4 regions of the Psychromonas sp. psych-6C06 genome follow, and region 3 is predicted to be linked to each of the others. Evidence: predicted binding sites of a transcription regulator. Region 3 holds the regulator's gene; each other region holds the start of a gene.
The links. Region 3 encodes LexA, which represses DNA repair genes until DNA is damaged. Its sites were predicted from a motif close to TACTGTATNNNNATACAGTA; they were not measured.
Positions count from the first base shown of each region.

Region 1: the regulator LexA is predicted to act here: its motif matches at 1,720-1,739, upstream of recN (DNA repair protein RecN).
Region 2: the regulator LexA is predicted to act here: its motif matches at 1,190-1,209, upstream of CW745_RS12210 (YebG family protein).
Region 4: the regulator LexA is predicted to act here: its motif matches at 1,607-1,626, upstream of recA (recombinase RecA).

Region 1 is NZ_PIZM01000004.1:44,722-47,940, forward strand. Features, by position in the region: gene mtnN (5'-methylthioadenosine/S-adenosylhomocysteine nucleosidase) at 1-532, shown strand, start outside; gene CW745_RS07250 (cobalamin biosynthesis protein) at 533-1,501, shown strand; gene recN (DNA repair protein RecN) at 1,781-3,219, shown strand, end outside.
Region 2 is NZ_PIZM01000008.1:84,368-87,586, forward strand. Features, by position in the region: gene thrS (threonine--tRNA ligase) at 1-721, opposite strand, end outside; gene CW745_RS12210 (YebG family protein) at 897-1,166, opposite strand; gene CW745_RS12215 (paraquat-inducible protein A) at 1,391-1,891, shown strand; gene CW745_RS12220 (paraquat-inducible protein A) at 1,888-2,565, shown strand; gene CW745_RS12225 (MlaD family protein) at 2,558-3,219, shown strand, end outside.
Region 3 is NZ_PIZM01000006.1:80,964-84,182, reverse strand. Features, by position in the region: gene CW745_RS08985 (MATE family efflux transporter) at 1-713, opposite strand, end outside; gene CW745_RS08980 (SCO family protein) at 773-1,414, opposite strand; gene lexA (transcriptional repressor LexA) at 1,423-2,052, opposite strand; gene CW745_RS08970 (DUF3465 domain-containing protein) at 2,488-2,943, opposite strand; gene CW745_RS08965 (type II secretion system protein N) at 2,948-3,219, opposite strand, start outside.
Region 4 is NZ_PIZM01000006.1:313,171-316,389, forward strand. Features, by position in the region: gene mutS (DNA mismatch repair protein MutS) at 1-790, opposite strand, end outside; gene CW745_RS09970 (nicotinamide-nucleotide amidohydrolase family protein) at 1,052-1,540, shown strand; gene recA (recombinase RecA) at 1,659-2,714, shown strand; gene CW745_RS09980 (HD domain-containing phosphohydrolase) at 3,207-3,219, opposite strand, start outside.

The DNA of each region.
Region 1 (3,219 bases), on a different contig from region 3:
GGCAGTTGCAACGACGCTATTATTAGAGCAATTCAAACCTGATACGATTATCAATACGGGTTCGGCCGGTGGTTATGATACTAACCTTAGTGTCGGTGATATTGTTATATCTACTGAAGTTCGTTTTCACGATGTTGATTTAACGGCCTTTGGTTATGAGATTGGTCAAATGGCGCAATTGCCACCGGCATTTGAAGCAGATAAAAAACTTATTGATGTAGCCCAGAAAGCAGCACAAACAATTAATGGCTTGAACATTATTCAAGGCCTGATCTGTACCGGTGATATTTTTATGGCTGATCCTCAAAAAGCAGAAGTGGCCCGTAATAATTTCCCTACAATGGCAGCCTGTGAGATGGAAGCGGCAGCAATCGCACAAGTTTGTCACCAGTTTAAAGTCCCTTTTGTCATTATTCGCTCTCTTTCTGATATTGCGGGCAAGAAGTCAGAGCTCTCATTTGAACAATATCTTCCAATTGCAGCTAAAAATGCCTCTATACTAGTAGAAGCCATTCTCAACAGATTAGATTAAATGGATCATTTGATTAATTTTATAGAGCAGTACAGTCACTATTTTTCAATAATAGCGGTCGCCCTGCTCTCTTTTTTTATTTCGTTGCCCAAAGACCTCAATCCGCTGGCAGCAGTTGAACTTATATTTAGACAAATTGCAGTTAAAGTAAACCTCGAGGAGCGAAGCGATGCGTACAAAAGAGTCGCAAGTTTACTGTCTATTAGTTTGATTTTTTTTCCTACTATCCTCATTATTAGCCAGCTTTACAATATCGTATATCGACCTCTTACTATTGATATTCTTTTACTGTTCATTTTGCTTTCTTGGCATGACAAAAAAGTAGTCTACCTTGCAATTAGTGATGCACTAAAACGTAATAATTTACCTCTCGCAAAATTTAAACTAAATAGCCTCACCGAACGAGAAACAAAGCCCCTCTCTTTGATGGGGGTAAATAAAGCCACTATTGAATCAATGGTTTTACAGCTCAGTGCTTCATGGTTTGCAGTGCTTTTCTGGTATATGGTAGCGGGTATCTACGGCGCCATTTTTTATCGCACAATACAAATTTGCTCGCAACAATGGAATGCTAAAAAAGCGGAATTTACCACACTGACCAGTATTCCCAGCTTTATCTATACCTTGATGTTGTTTCCAGTACATCTACTCATTAGCTTTACTTTTGCCCTTTACGACCGTCCCCTTCAAAATCTCCCCAAAAAATTTAAGCAAAGTATGCACTGGCATCACTTTTCATCTGGGTTAATGCTTGCAAGTTTTGCATTAAGTATGCAATTAGAGCTCGGTGGCGTGCGTTTATATCAAGATCAGAAAATCACCTATGCGACACTGGGTAGTAATGCAGCTCCTGCGGTTGAAAAAATTGAGCTTTCTTTACAGCGTATCAGTCTAAGTGCATGGTTTTGGCTTTGTTGCTTTACTGGATATACATTCTTTCCATTGATACTTGAGTTTATGCGAATTTAGATATTATTATTTTTTATAGCAAACGAAATAAATAACAGGCCTATTTTACTGGTTAAAGTAACTTACCCCTTCGTTAAAACTTTCCCTAAAGGGGCAACCATTTACGTCATATTACGCCTTGAGTTTAGTTTCTTTTGTAGCGCAAAATTTAGATCGCATACTTAATTCAGTTGATATTAGAAAGACAACTCGATCACACATTTTGGCCACCTCCCCTTTACTGTTTAAAAAAACAGTATTAAACTGTATTTATACACAGTCTTTTTAGGTATCAAAATTATGCTTAACCAACTAACCGTTCAACACTTTGCGATTGTTCAATTTTTAGAATTAGAATTTAACAATGGAATGACCACTATCACAGGTGAAACAGGCGCGGGTAAATCCATTGCCATTGATGCATTAGGATTGTGTTTAGGTTCACGCTCAGATGCAAATATGGTCAGGGTAGGCACCGATAAAGCAGAAATTAGCGCACGCTTTACACTGAGTGATACTCCACATGCAAAACAATGGTTAATGAATAATGACCTTGAAAACAACGAAGATAATAATGAATGCTTGTTGCGCCGAACTGTAAGTAAAGATGGTCGCTCAAGAGCCTATATTAATAGTACGCCAGTTCCCGTTTCCCAACTTAAAAGCTTAGGGCAATTACTCGTTAATGTTCATGGGCAACATGCGCATCAAAGCCTCCTAAAAAGTGACATTCAACTATCCATCATCGATGACTATGCAGCCCATCATCAGCTACTACAAAAGGTAAAAGATACTTACCAAGGTTGGCATTTTTTAAATAAACAGCTTAAGCAACAACAGGCATCGCAACAGGAAAAGCAAGCACGTAAACAATTATTAGAGTACCAAATTCAAGAGCTAGATGAATTTGCATTAGGGGAAGATGAATATGAAAAAATTGAGCGTGAACATAAACGACTAGCAAACAGTGGAGCCTTGCTTGAGAGCTGCCAAATCAGTTTAAATCAAGTGAGCGATGGCGAAGAGTTTGATGCATTAAGCCTGTTACGTAGTAGTGTTGTTGCCCTTGAGAAACAAGTTGAAAATGATAAAAACCTAGAAAATATTATTACAAGCCTTCAAGAAGCAGTAATTCAAATTGAAGATGCAAGCTACGAGTTACGACACTTTAGTGAAAATCTAGAACTCGACCCTGAGCAATTTTTGCAACTTGAAGCGCGAATGAGTGATGCGCTGTCTTTAGCACGTAAACACCAAGTACAACCTGAGCTTTTATTTTCCCATCACCAAAAATTGAGCAAAGAGTTTAAACAGTTAAATAGTGGCGAACAACAAATAGAACAACTTAGCGAAGATCTTCTTAAGGCTGAAGAAAACTATTATTTGCATGCTAAAAAGCTAAGCCAAAGTCGCAAACGTTACGCTAAAGAGTTAAGTCAAAAAATAACGAAAAGCATTCAACAGCTTAATATGCAAGATGGTGTTTTCCATATCGCGTTAAGCGAAAGTAGCCAACGATCATTAAGCCCTCTTGGTACGGATAATATTGAGTTTCAAGTCAAAACAAACGCGGGGCAAACCTTGCAAAACCTAGGAAAAGTAGCATCGGGTGGTGAGCTTTCTCGCATTGGCTTAGCAATGCAGGTCATTATTAGCCAACGAGTTGCCACACCAACGTTAATTTTTGATGAAGTCGATGTTGGAATCAGTGGCGCTACAGCGGCTGTGGTTGGCAAGTT
Region 2 (3,219 bases), on a different contig from region 3:
GTTTAGCGGCTTCTTCAAGACGCTTTAAGTAAGCTTTAAGTTGTTTTTTATCAGCCCAAGCTGTGCCATATATACGCTGTAGCATTTTATTGTCTGAGTCGCCACGCCAATATGCACCGGCTACCTTCATCAATTTAAAGTATTGGCTGAATTTCATTGTCGGTACGTGAGGTCCACGACACATATCGATATATTCTTCGTGATGGTAAAGACCAGGACGGTCATCAGCATCAATGCCTTCAAGAATCTCAAGCTTATAAGGCTCTTCACGATCAGCAAAAACAGCTTTTGCCTCATCAACTGATACTTTCTTCTTCACAACGGTATAATTAGTTTTAACTAACTTATTCATTAGCTTTTCAATTTTAGCTAACTCTTCATCGTTAATAGTGACATCTACATCAATATCGTAATAGAAGCCATTATCGATGGTAGGCCCGATCGCCATTTTGGCTTGAGGATAAAGCTGTTTAACAGCATGACCTAAAAGATGAGCACAAGAATGTCGTAGAATTTCTAAACCTTCATCATCTTTAGCAGTGATGATTGAAATATTTGCATCGTTTTCGATTGGGTCACAAGCGTCAACAAGTTTCCCGTCAACACGACCTGCAATGCAAGCTTTAGCAAGGCCAGGACCGATATCGGCAGCAACTTCCATAATAGAAGTTGTGTTTTCGAATTGACGTTGATTTCCGTCGGGAAGTGTAATGATTGGCATTTTATTTTATCCTCACAGTGATGCTTCAAACCAGGAAGCATTTGTATTTATTAATTAATCCATAAACTCGTGGCGCATTTTAAAGCAATCAAGTCCACTTTTAAAGGGTAATTAATCTCAGAGGATAAACATTTCTCAAAGGAGCGCTTCACTAACTTGTTAACACTCCTTAAAATTATTCGTTGTCGCTTGCTTGCTCTTTTCGAAGTACAGCGTAATCATTACCTTTGAATAAACCTTGAACAATCTCTTTGTTGCTAGCGAGATACAAACCTAACTCTTCAAGCTGCTGATCGTCTAGTGTTACTGAACTTTCACTCAGAAATTCAGCCAATTGATCTGCACTGTCAAGCATCTTGTCATATGCGTCTGCTTCTTTTTTGCTAGTAAAGGTCATTTTTTCAACACCCTTGCGTTCTACTATGTATTTAATGATGACTGCCACGGTAGCCTCTTCCTATTGGTTAATCATGTTTTTTTATACAGTAAATGTTTTTTGTGAAAAATGCAACTTTTGTTAGTATAATGAAATGTCATTCCATTTATTTTAGATCACAAACAAGAAGAAGTTTTATAATGAAAACAATCATCTGTCGACATTGTGATATGACATCCAAGATTCCCAAGATGGAAAAAGGTTATGTCGCCCGCTGTATAAGATGTAATAGCGTGATCTATAAGAATAGTTGGTGTAACCCTTCTGGTATGTTGGCCTTATGTTTAACAGCACTTATCATTACCATCCCAGCATTTAACCTTCCCTTAATCTCACTTCATCTTTTAGGGATCACTGAAGAAACAAATTTATTACAAGGGGTATTCATGATGATTGACAGCGCCCCGATCGTTTCATTTGTCGTTTTATTTTGTGCGGTTATAGCCCCAACACTTTTAATTATCAGTATTGCTATAAGTAGTGCATGCCTAAGTTTTAACTTAAAACTTCTGATATTACCGAAACTTTTTAAAATAACGCGTATATTGATCCATTGGTCGATGTTAGAAGTATATATGGTGAGCCTGATGGTAGCGATGTTCAAGTTAATGAATTATGCAGATCTATATATTGGCACTGGGTTTTATTTTTTTATTGCTCTGCTATTAATTAACACTACCGTTATCAGTAATTACAGCAATCACCAATATTGGGAAAGATATAGTCGCTTATGACAAAGGAAGCCATAGCAGGACAAACAGGCATACAACAATCTCTACAAGTATGTGCTATTTGTGGAAATTATTCAGCATTTTCAAGTGAGCAGTTGCAATGCCCAACTTGCGGTAATGATATCTACCTACGTAAGCACAAAAGTCTTCAAAAAACATGGGCGTTATTAATCACAGCGATCGTTTTCATTTTTCCTGCTAATCTTTATCCAATAACGTACCTGCTTAAAAATAACATTCTATACCCAGATACCATTTTCAGCGGTATTATCACATTAATCGAAGGTGAAATGCTGGGGATAGCAATTATTGTTTTTATCGCTTCTATACTAGTGCCTATTTTTAAAATAGTTGCCCTAATATTTATTGTCATTGCAGTTCAAAGGCGCTGGCAACTTTCAGCTCGAAAGCAATTAATTATTTTTTCATTTGTAGATTGGATCGGTCGATGGTCAATTTTGGATCTGTTTGTAATATCAATTATGGTTGCCGTTTTCGATAAAGGTAATCTGCTTTCTGTCTATCCAGGTATTGCAGCGACCTCTTTTACTATTGTTGTTATTACGACACTTTTTGCAGCTTATAGCTTTGATACCCGTTTAATTTGGGACGCCAGACAGCGTAAAACACCTATTCATCATCAACAACACTCTCAGGACTGCAATCATAATGACTGAAGCACATCTTGTATCACAAGCGCAAACAACTAAAAACGCGACAATATCTCCTATTTGGTTCTTACCCATTGTGGCTGCATTGCTTGGGTTTTGGATACTTTTTGAAAACGTAACACATGCTAATACTACCATTAAGATTCACTTTGAAAATGCAGACAGCATTATCGTTGATAAAACACGAATCCGTTATAAAGGGGTCATTGTTGGTACTGTCAAAAAAATTGAATTAGACAGTAGCAGTGGCGTCAATGTGATAGCAGAAATAGAATCACATGCAAAATTTATGTTACGTGAAAAAACACAATTTTGGTTAGTCTCTCCAAAAGCATCACTCACCTCAATTTCTGGCTTAGATACCCTTTTTTCAGGCAGCTATATTAATTTACACCCGGGTGATGGTGATAGTGCATCCAATTTTAATGCCGTGAGTGAACAACCCATCACCATTCCGGATAATGCATTGTTGGTAAACCTTAAGAGTGAAAATGCTGGCTCAATCAGTGTCGGAACCCCGCTCTTTTATAAAAAAATCCAGGTTGGTGAAGTCGTTAGAGTACGCTTAGATAAAAGCGATCAATTTGTCAATATCAAGGCGTTTATCAATAAGCAATATAGCCACTTAATTAAAGAGCAGAGTCAGTTTTGGAACATCAG
Region 3 (3,219 bases):
GCTTCAATGCGAATCGCTTCTTTTTTTAGGCGAGTAAAATCGCCTTTTTTATAAAAGGGCCGAGCAAGTCGGTAGACAATCCAAAGACCACAGGTAAGGGCAATATAATCAGCACACAATGAGGCCCATGCAACACCTGCTACACCCCACTCAAAAAATACTACGAATACAATATCTAAGAGAATATTAACGCTATTGGTTACGATCAACAGTAACATCGGTGCTTTGGCGTTTTGCATGCCTAATAGCCAACCTAGTAGCACCATATTCAATAGGGCTGCTGGCGCACTCCAGATACGTATATCAAAATATTGTTGTGCATAAAATAGAACCTTTTCACTCCCTTGTACAAAATGAAAAGCGATACCAGAAATGAGGCTTTGCAACATCAGAATGGTAAGCGCAAGTAGCAAAGCAATAAACATGGATTGCATTAACAGGCGTAATACCTGTAGATGATCTTTCGCCCCTACCGCTTGTGCCACAAGTCCAGTAGTCGACATACGTAAAAAGACTAAAATCCAGAAGGTTAATGTCACTACCATCGACCCCACCGCAACACCCGCGAGATAATAGGACTCAGGTAGGTGACCTATCACTGCAGTATCAACTAGCCCTAGCAAAGGCACACTAATATTAGAGAGCATCATTGGTAAAGCAATGGCGAAAATTTTTTGATGATTACTGAAATTTAGAAAGGCACTTTTTAACATGATAACGCTTACAAAGTAGGTAATGGCCGATTAATAAAAATCGACCGTTCGTTTAGTCGCTATCGATTTAGCTCGATGATTTTGTGGATATCTTCTACCATCAAGTCCATATCCACATGAGGAATACCATCTTCATTCAATACCGCTTTAAAGGTTGCTTGATGCTCGCCCTGGGGATTTACTAGTACCAGGGAAGCGCTATGATCGACTAGATAGTAATCATCTTTATTATCGCCCTCTTCAACGATGCTATAAATAAGCCCGAGATCCTGTGAAAATGGGAACAGTTTTTCATGGGTACTAGTGGTGCCAATAAAGGCAGGATTAAAATAATTCACGTATTCAGCAAGGTTATTGGCTTTATCTCGATTAGGATCAACAGAAACGAAAACAATTTGTACATTCTCGTATGGGGGCTTGCTTAATTCAGGGTAGACACGATCTAAATCAGATAAAGTAGTTGGACAGATATCAGGGCAGAAGGTATAGCCAATGAAAAAAAGTGTCCAATGTTCTTGTAAATTTTGGTTGGTAAATGTCTGTTTATTAGCCATTTCAAATTTGAAATCGGGTAACCGCTTACCCTCTTTCTGTAATACCAAGGAAGGGTTATCGGAAATATTTTTTACTGAATTAAATAGTATAAACCCCAGCAGTGCTGTGGCGACCACAAGCAAACCAATTACCCAACCTTTTTTCATTATTTTTCCTACATCCAATCAGCGGTACGAATCACACCCACGGCGATCCCTTCGATATCAAAAACTTGATGTTCAAGATCTACTTTAATAGGAGAGAATTTAACATTTTCCGCTTTTAATGTCACTTGACTGCCTTCGCGGTAAAAACGCTTCACGGTCACATCGTCTTCAACTCGGGCAACAACAACTTGTCCGTTATTAATATCTTTGGTTTTATGCACCGCGAGCAAATCACCATCCATAATACCGATATCTTTCATACTCTCGCCTTGCACGCGTAATAAAAAGTCAGCAGCGGGGTGAAATAGAGCAGGATCAACATCATAATGAGACTCTACATGCTCAGCAGCCAAAATTGGCTCACCAGCAGCAACCATGCCCACTAAAGGCAATCCCTCTTCAATGGGGATAACATTGCTTTTATGCTCTTCAACAATACGAATACCACGTGAGGTACCCGATAAAATTTCAATTGCGCCTTTACGGGCCAAAGCTTTTAAGTGCTCTTCTGCTGCATTGGCACTTCGAAATCCAAGAATTTTTGCCAGCTCAACGCGCGTTGGAGGCATGCCCGTTTTATTGATGCAATCTTTAATCACATCTAATACTTCACCTTGGCGTTTAGTTAAATCTTTCATTACTTACCCCGCTATCAATTATTGACTGTAAACATACACAGTGTATATCTATACAGAGTAATATTCTAGCGATCTGAGTAATAAACCTCATTTATGGATAAGCAAAACGTTACGATATTGTTATTTGCGCGAATTTTGGCGTTAAATCATCTACCAATAACCCGTTATTGTGACGATTATTCACCTTGAATTACGCAAAGCTAATACCAATCGAAAGGAGCATGTAAGCCAAATTTTGCGCTGGAAAATAACTTAGCCGAAAGGGTAAATGGTTATTACATTTGAGAAAGCTCACGAAGAGATGAGATATTTTAACCAGTAAAATAGATCAGCGATTTATTTCGTTTGCTATAACGGCGCTGTATATTAAAAATCATCATTCTCTGGCTCAAAAAACGATAACGCTTCCATTAGTCAGAATTAAGGTTAATAAACCTATTGGTAAGTAATGTCTTGATATTTTAACCAACCAGAGCGCTGGGGAAGATCAGCTATTTGATGTGTGGCATTGATCATACCGCCTTGGCTATTCCAGTTATAAATTCCACTAAAAGTGATCATTTCACCTATCGCTAAATTATTTACTGCTGGAGCTTCGTTGAGGTTATGCTGAATCAGTATCTTTCGACCAGAACTGAGGCGAATAAGTATACGTTGCGAAACATATGGCGTTTGTTGATTATCCAATATCTTTGTAATGCGCCCAACGCTGGTGACTAATACACCACCACGTTGTTGTTTATATAAAAATTCGATATGTTCAGCACCTTTTAAAAGTGCTTCCGCTTGATCGTTACCATCATCATAGAGATGACTCAGTTGCTGACTTTCATTGTTAAAACAACCAGATAATATGACAACCAAGAAAGCAAGATAAGCATTACGATTCATTGAACTATAATCGTCCTTTGAAATTAAGCGCAGTAGCACCCGATTCATCTTTCGGCCCAAGCCATGAAAGAGCTTGTAAAATTGATGGGTCAAGTTTTTCACGTCCAATAATATTACCCTGAAGCTGATACGCACCACCCTCTAGTAATAAAATATTGGCATTAGTGGTAAGTTGCTCTGAATGTTGCTTTAAAGAAGCTACCAAATTCCCCTCTGAACAACTTAAGTCTACACTTGGAGTAGCGAAATCAATATTACCCATTGGGCTTTTTACTC
Region 4 (3,219 bases), 230 kb from region 3:
TTTGCTCTAACTTAATCGATTGCAGGTGAGGAAGGCTGGTGCGCTGCGTGTCTTTAATATATTGCAATAAAGCGCCAGCGGCACAAAGCGCAACTTCTGCTTGCTCAACGCCAAAACCGATTAAGTCTTTGGTGCCAAATTGCTGATTTAAAGTATTACGCGCGGTGCTTAAATCAAACTCCCACTCGGGTCGACGACGAATCGTTTGCAGGTGTTCGATAAATGCAAGATGCTCAAAGTTATCTGGGTAAAGTAACTCCGCAGGGTTTAAGCGTTGTAATTCAGCTTGTAAGGTTTCTGTATGTTGAAATTGATTAACAATAAAACGACCACTACCAATATCCAATGAAGCGATACCAAAACTGTCTTGATGGTGATAAACCGCGCACAGCAAATTATCCTGCTTATCATCTAATAACGCTTCGTCAGTGATGGTGCCAGGAGTAATAATACGCACAATCTTCCGTTCAACGGGGCCCTTGCTGGTGGCTGGATCACCAATTTGTTCAACAATCGCTACCGACTCGCCAAGTGTAATCAACTTAGCTAAATAACCTTCCACACTATGATAGGGAACACCGGCCATTGGAATCGCATTACCACCGGTTTTACCACGTTGGGTTAAAGAGATACCCAGTAGTTGTGAAGCCTTGCGAGCATCTTCAAAAAACAACTCATAAAAATCGCCCATGCGGTAAAACATTAAGGTCTCGGGGATCTCACTCTTGATGGTGAGATATTGTTGCATCATCGGCGTGTGTTGTTTTAATTGTGCTGCTGTTGGCTTCATAAATTATCCGTGCCACCCATTGTAAAATTTCCGTTAATTGAAAAATGGAAATGGGTGTTTAGTGAGCTGTTATCGCGCCGTATCAGTGAGAGTTATATAGAGATAGAGTCCTCTATTTCTCTCTATTCTGCGCTATTATTACGTTTCGATTTAGGATAACGACAGTTCAACTTTATGTCTAGATTTAGATGATTGATTTTGCATGTTCATTGGTAACAGGTATACACTTCGTTTATAGCCATTTACGACAGGAGATAGCTGATGTTTACAGAAAAAACCGTACAAGAGTTAGCACTCTTATTGGGAGATAAACTTACCAAAGCTGGGCTGGTTGCTGCCACGGCAGAATCTTGCACAGGAGGGGGAGTCGCTTATGCAATTACAGAGGTGGCAGGCAGTTCGCAATGGTTCGACCGTAGCTTTATTACCTACAGTAATGATGCAAAAATGCAGATGCTTGAGGTAAATAAAGCATCGCTGGATCAATATGGTGCGGTGTCTGAGCAAGTTGTGACAGAGATGGCAACCAATGCAGTTAAGTTTTCTGAAGCGGATATCAGCGTCGCTATCAGTGGTATTGCTGGACCGGGCGGTGGAACTGCAGAAAAGCCTGTTGGGACCGTTTGTTTTTCATGGTACAACGCACATGGTGGTGAAAAAACAGAAACATATCTGTTTGTAGGTGATCGTAGTGAGGTGCGCACTCAAGCAATTCGTTTAGCGCTGACGGGGTTAATTGAGATCATCTGATCACAGCAACGAGCAAGCAATCAATATTTATGTAAATAAAACTTGATACTGTATAAATCAGCAGTATACTGTTTGCATAAACAGTTAAATAAAAAATATATTCATATCTGGAGAGAACATGAGTCAGGATAAAAACAAAGATAAAGCATTAGCAGCTGCACTTGGACAAATAGAAAAGCAGTTTGGTAAAGGATCGATCATGCGCTTGGGTGATGGTGCCAACGCAATGCTTGAAATTGACTCTGTTTCAACAGGTTCGCTTGGACTGGATGTGGCTCTCGGCATAGGTGGTTTGCCATATGGTCGTATCGTTGAGATCTACGGTCCAGAAAGTTCAGGTAAAACAACACTAACATTACAAGTGATTGCACAAGCACAAAAACAGGGTAAAACCTGTGCATTTATTGATGCCGAGCATGCACTTGATCCTATCTATGCAAAAAAACTGGGTGTTAACATTGAAGATCTTCTGATCTCTCAACCGGATACCGGTGAGCAAGCGTTAGAGATTTGTGACATGTTAGTACGTTCAGGCGCCGTTGGCGTAGTGATTGTCGATTCGGTTGCTGCATTAACACCAAAAGCAGAAATTGAAGGCGATATGGGTGACTCACACATGGGTCTGCAAGCACGTTTAATGTCGCAAGCACTGCGTAAACTAACGGGTAATATCAAGCAAACGAACACTATGTGTATCTTCATCAACCAAATTCGTATGAAAATTGGGGTAATGTTCGGTAATCCAGAAACGACAACTGGTGGTAACGCACTGAAATTCTATGCTTCAGTACGTTTAGATATTCGTCGTATTGGTGCGGTGAAAAATGGTGATGAAATCACTGGTAATGAAACCCGTGTTAAGGTTGTGAAAAACAAAGTGTCACCACCATTTAAACAAGCTGAATTCCAGATTTTATATGGCGAAGGTATCAATAAATACGGTGAGATGATTGATCTTGGTGTTAAAAATGAACTCGTAGAAAAATCAGGGTCATGGTATTCATATAATGGTACGAAGATAGGCCAAGGTAAAACCAATGCCTGTAAACATTTCTCTGAACATCCTGAACAAGCAGACGAGCTAGACAAAAAGCTACGTGACATTTTACTGGCTAAACCAGAAGAAGTTGCAAAAGCGCTTGAGAAAGAAGATGAAGTCGAAGAAGCGTTATAGAGATTGATATACCATTCTGCACAATGGTCAGGGCTTGTTGAGGAACAATGATAGAGAGCAAAGCGCATAATTGAGTTTGTCTATCGTTTTAACTCAAAAGATAGACCAGATAGTTATGCGGATTGGTATTATACCAATTCCGCTAATATAGTGATCAAATATTACGCAGGAAAAAGGAGTTAGTTCAAGGCGAAAATTGATGCAAATGGTTGTTCCCTTTACAAAATTTTTAACCCTGAAATAGCTTCTTTTAACCAGTAAGATTGATCAGTTATTTAGTGGATTTGGTATTAATAGCCTAGACCCCAAAAAAGCGTGATTATTCACGCTTTTTTGTTTCTAAAGAAAAGTTAAGCAATGTTATACAGATTACATAACCTCAATTCTGGTTAGTGGAAGCGTTATGGCGATTTAAAATCATGGTGTTGCTACTTTAATTAGCGGTATTGTATAGCTCGCCTCAATTAGATCAGCTCTTTACTATTATTGATATTACAAATAATGA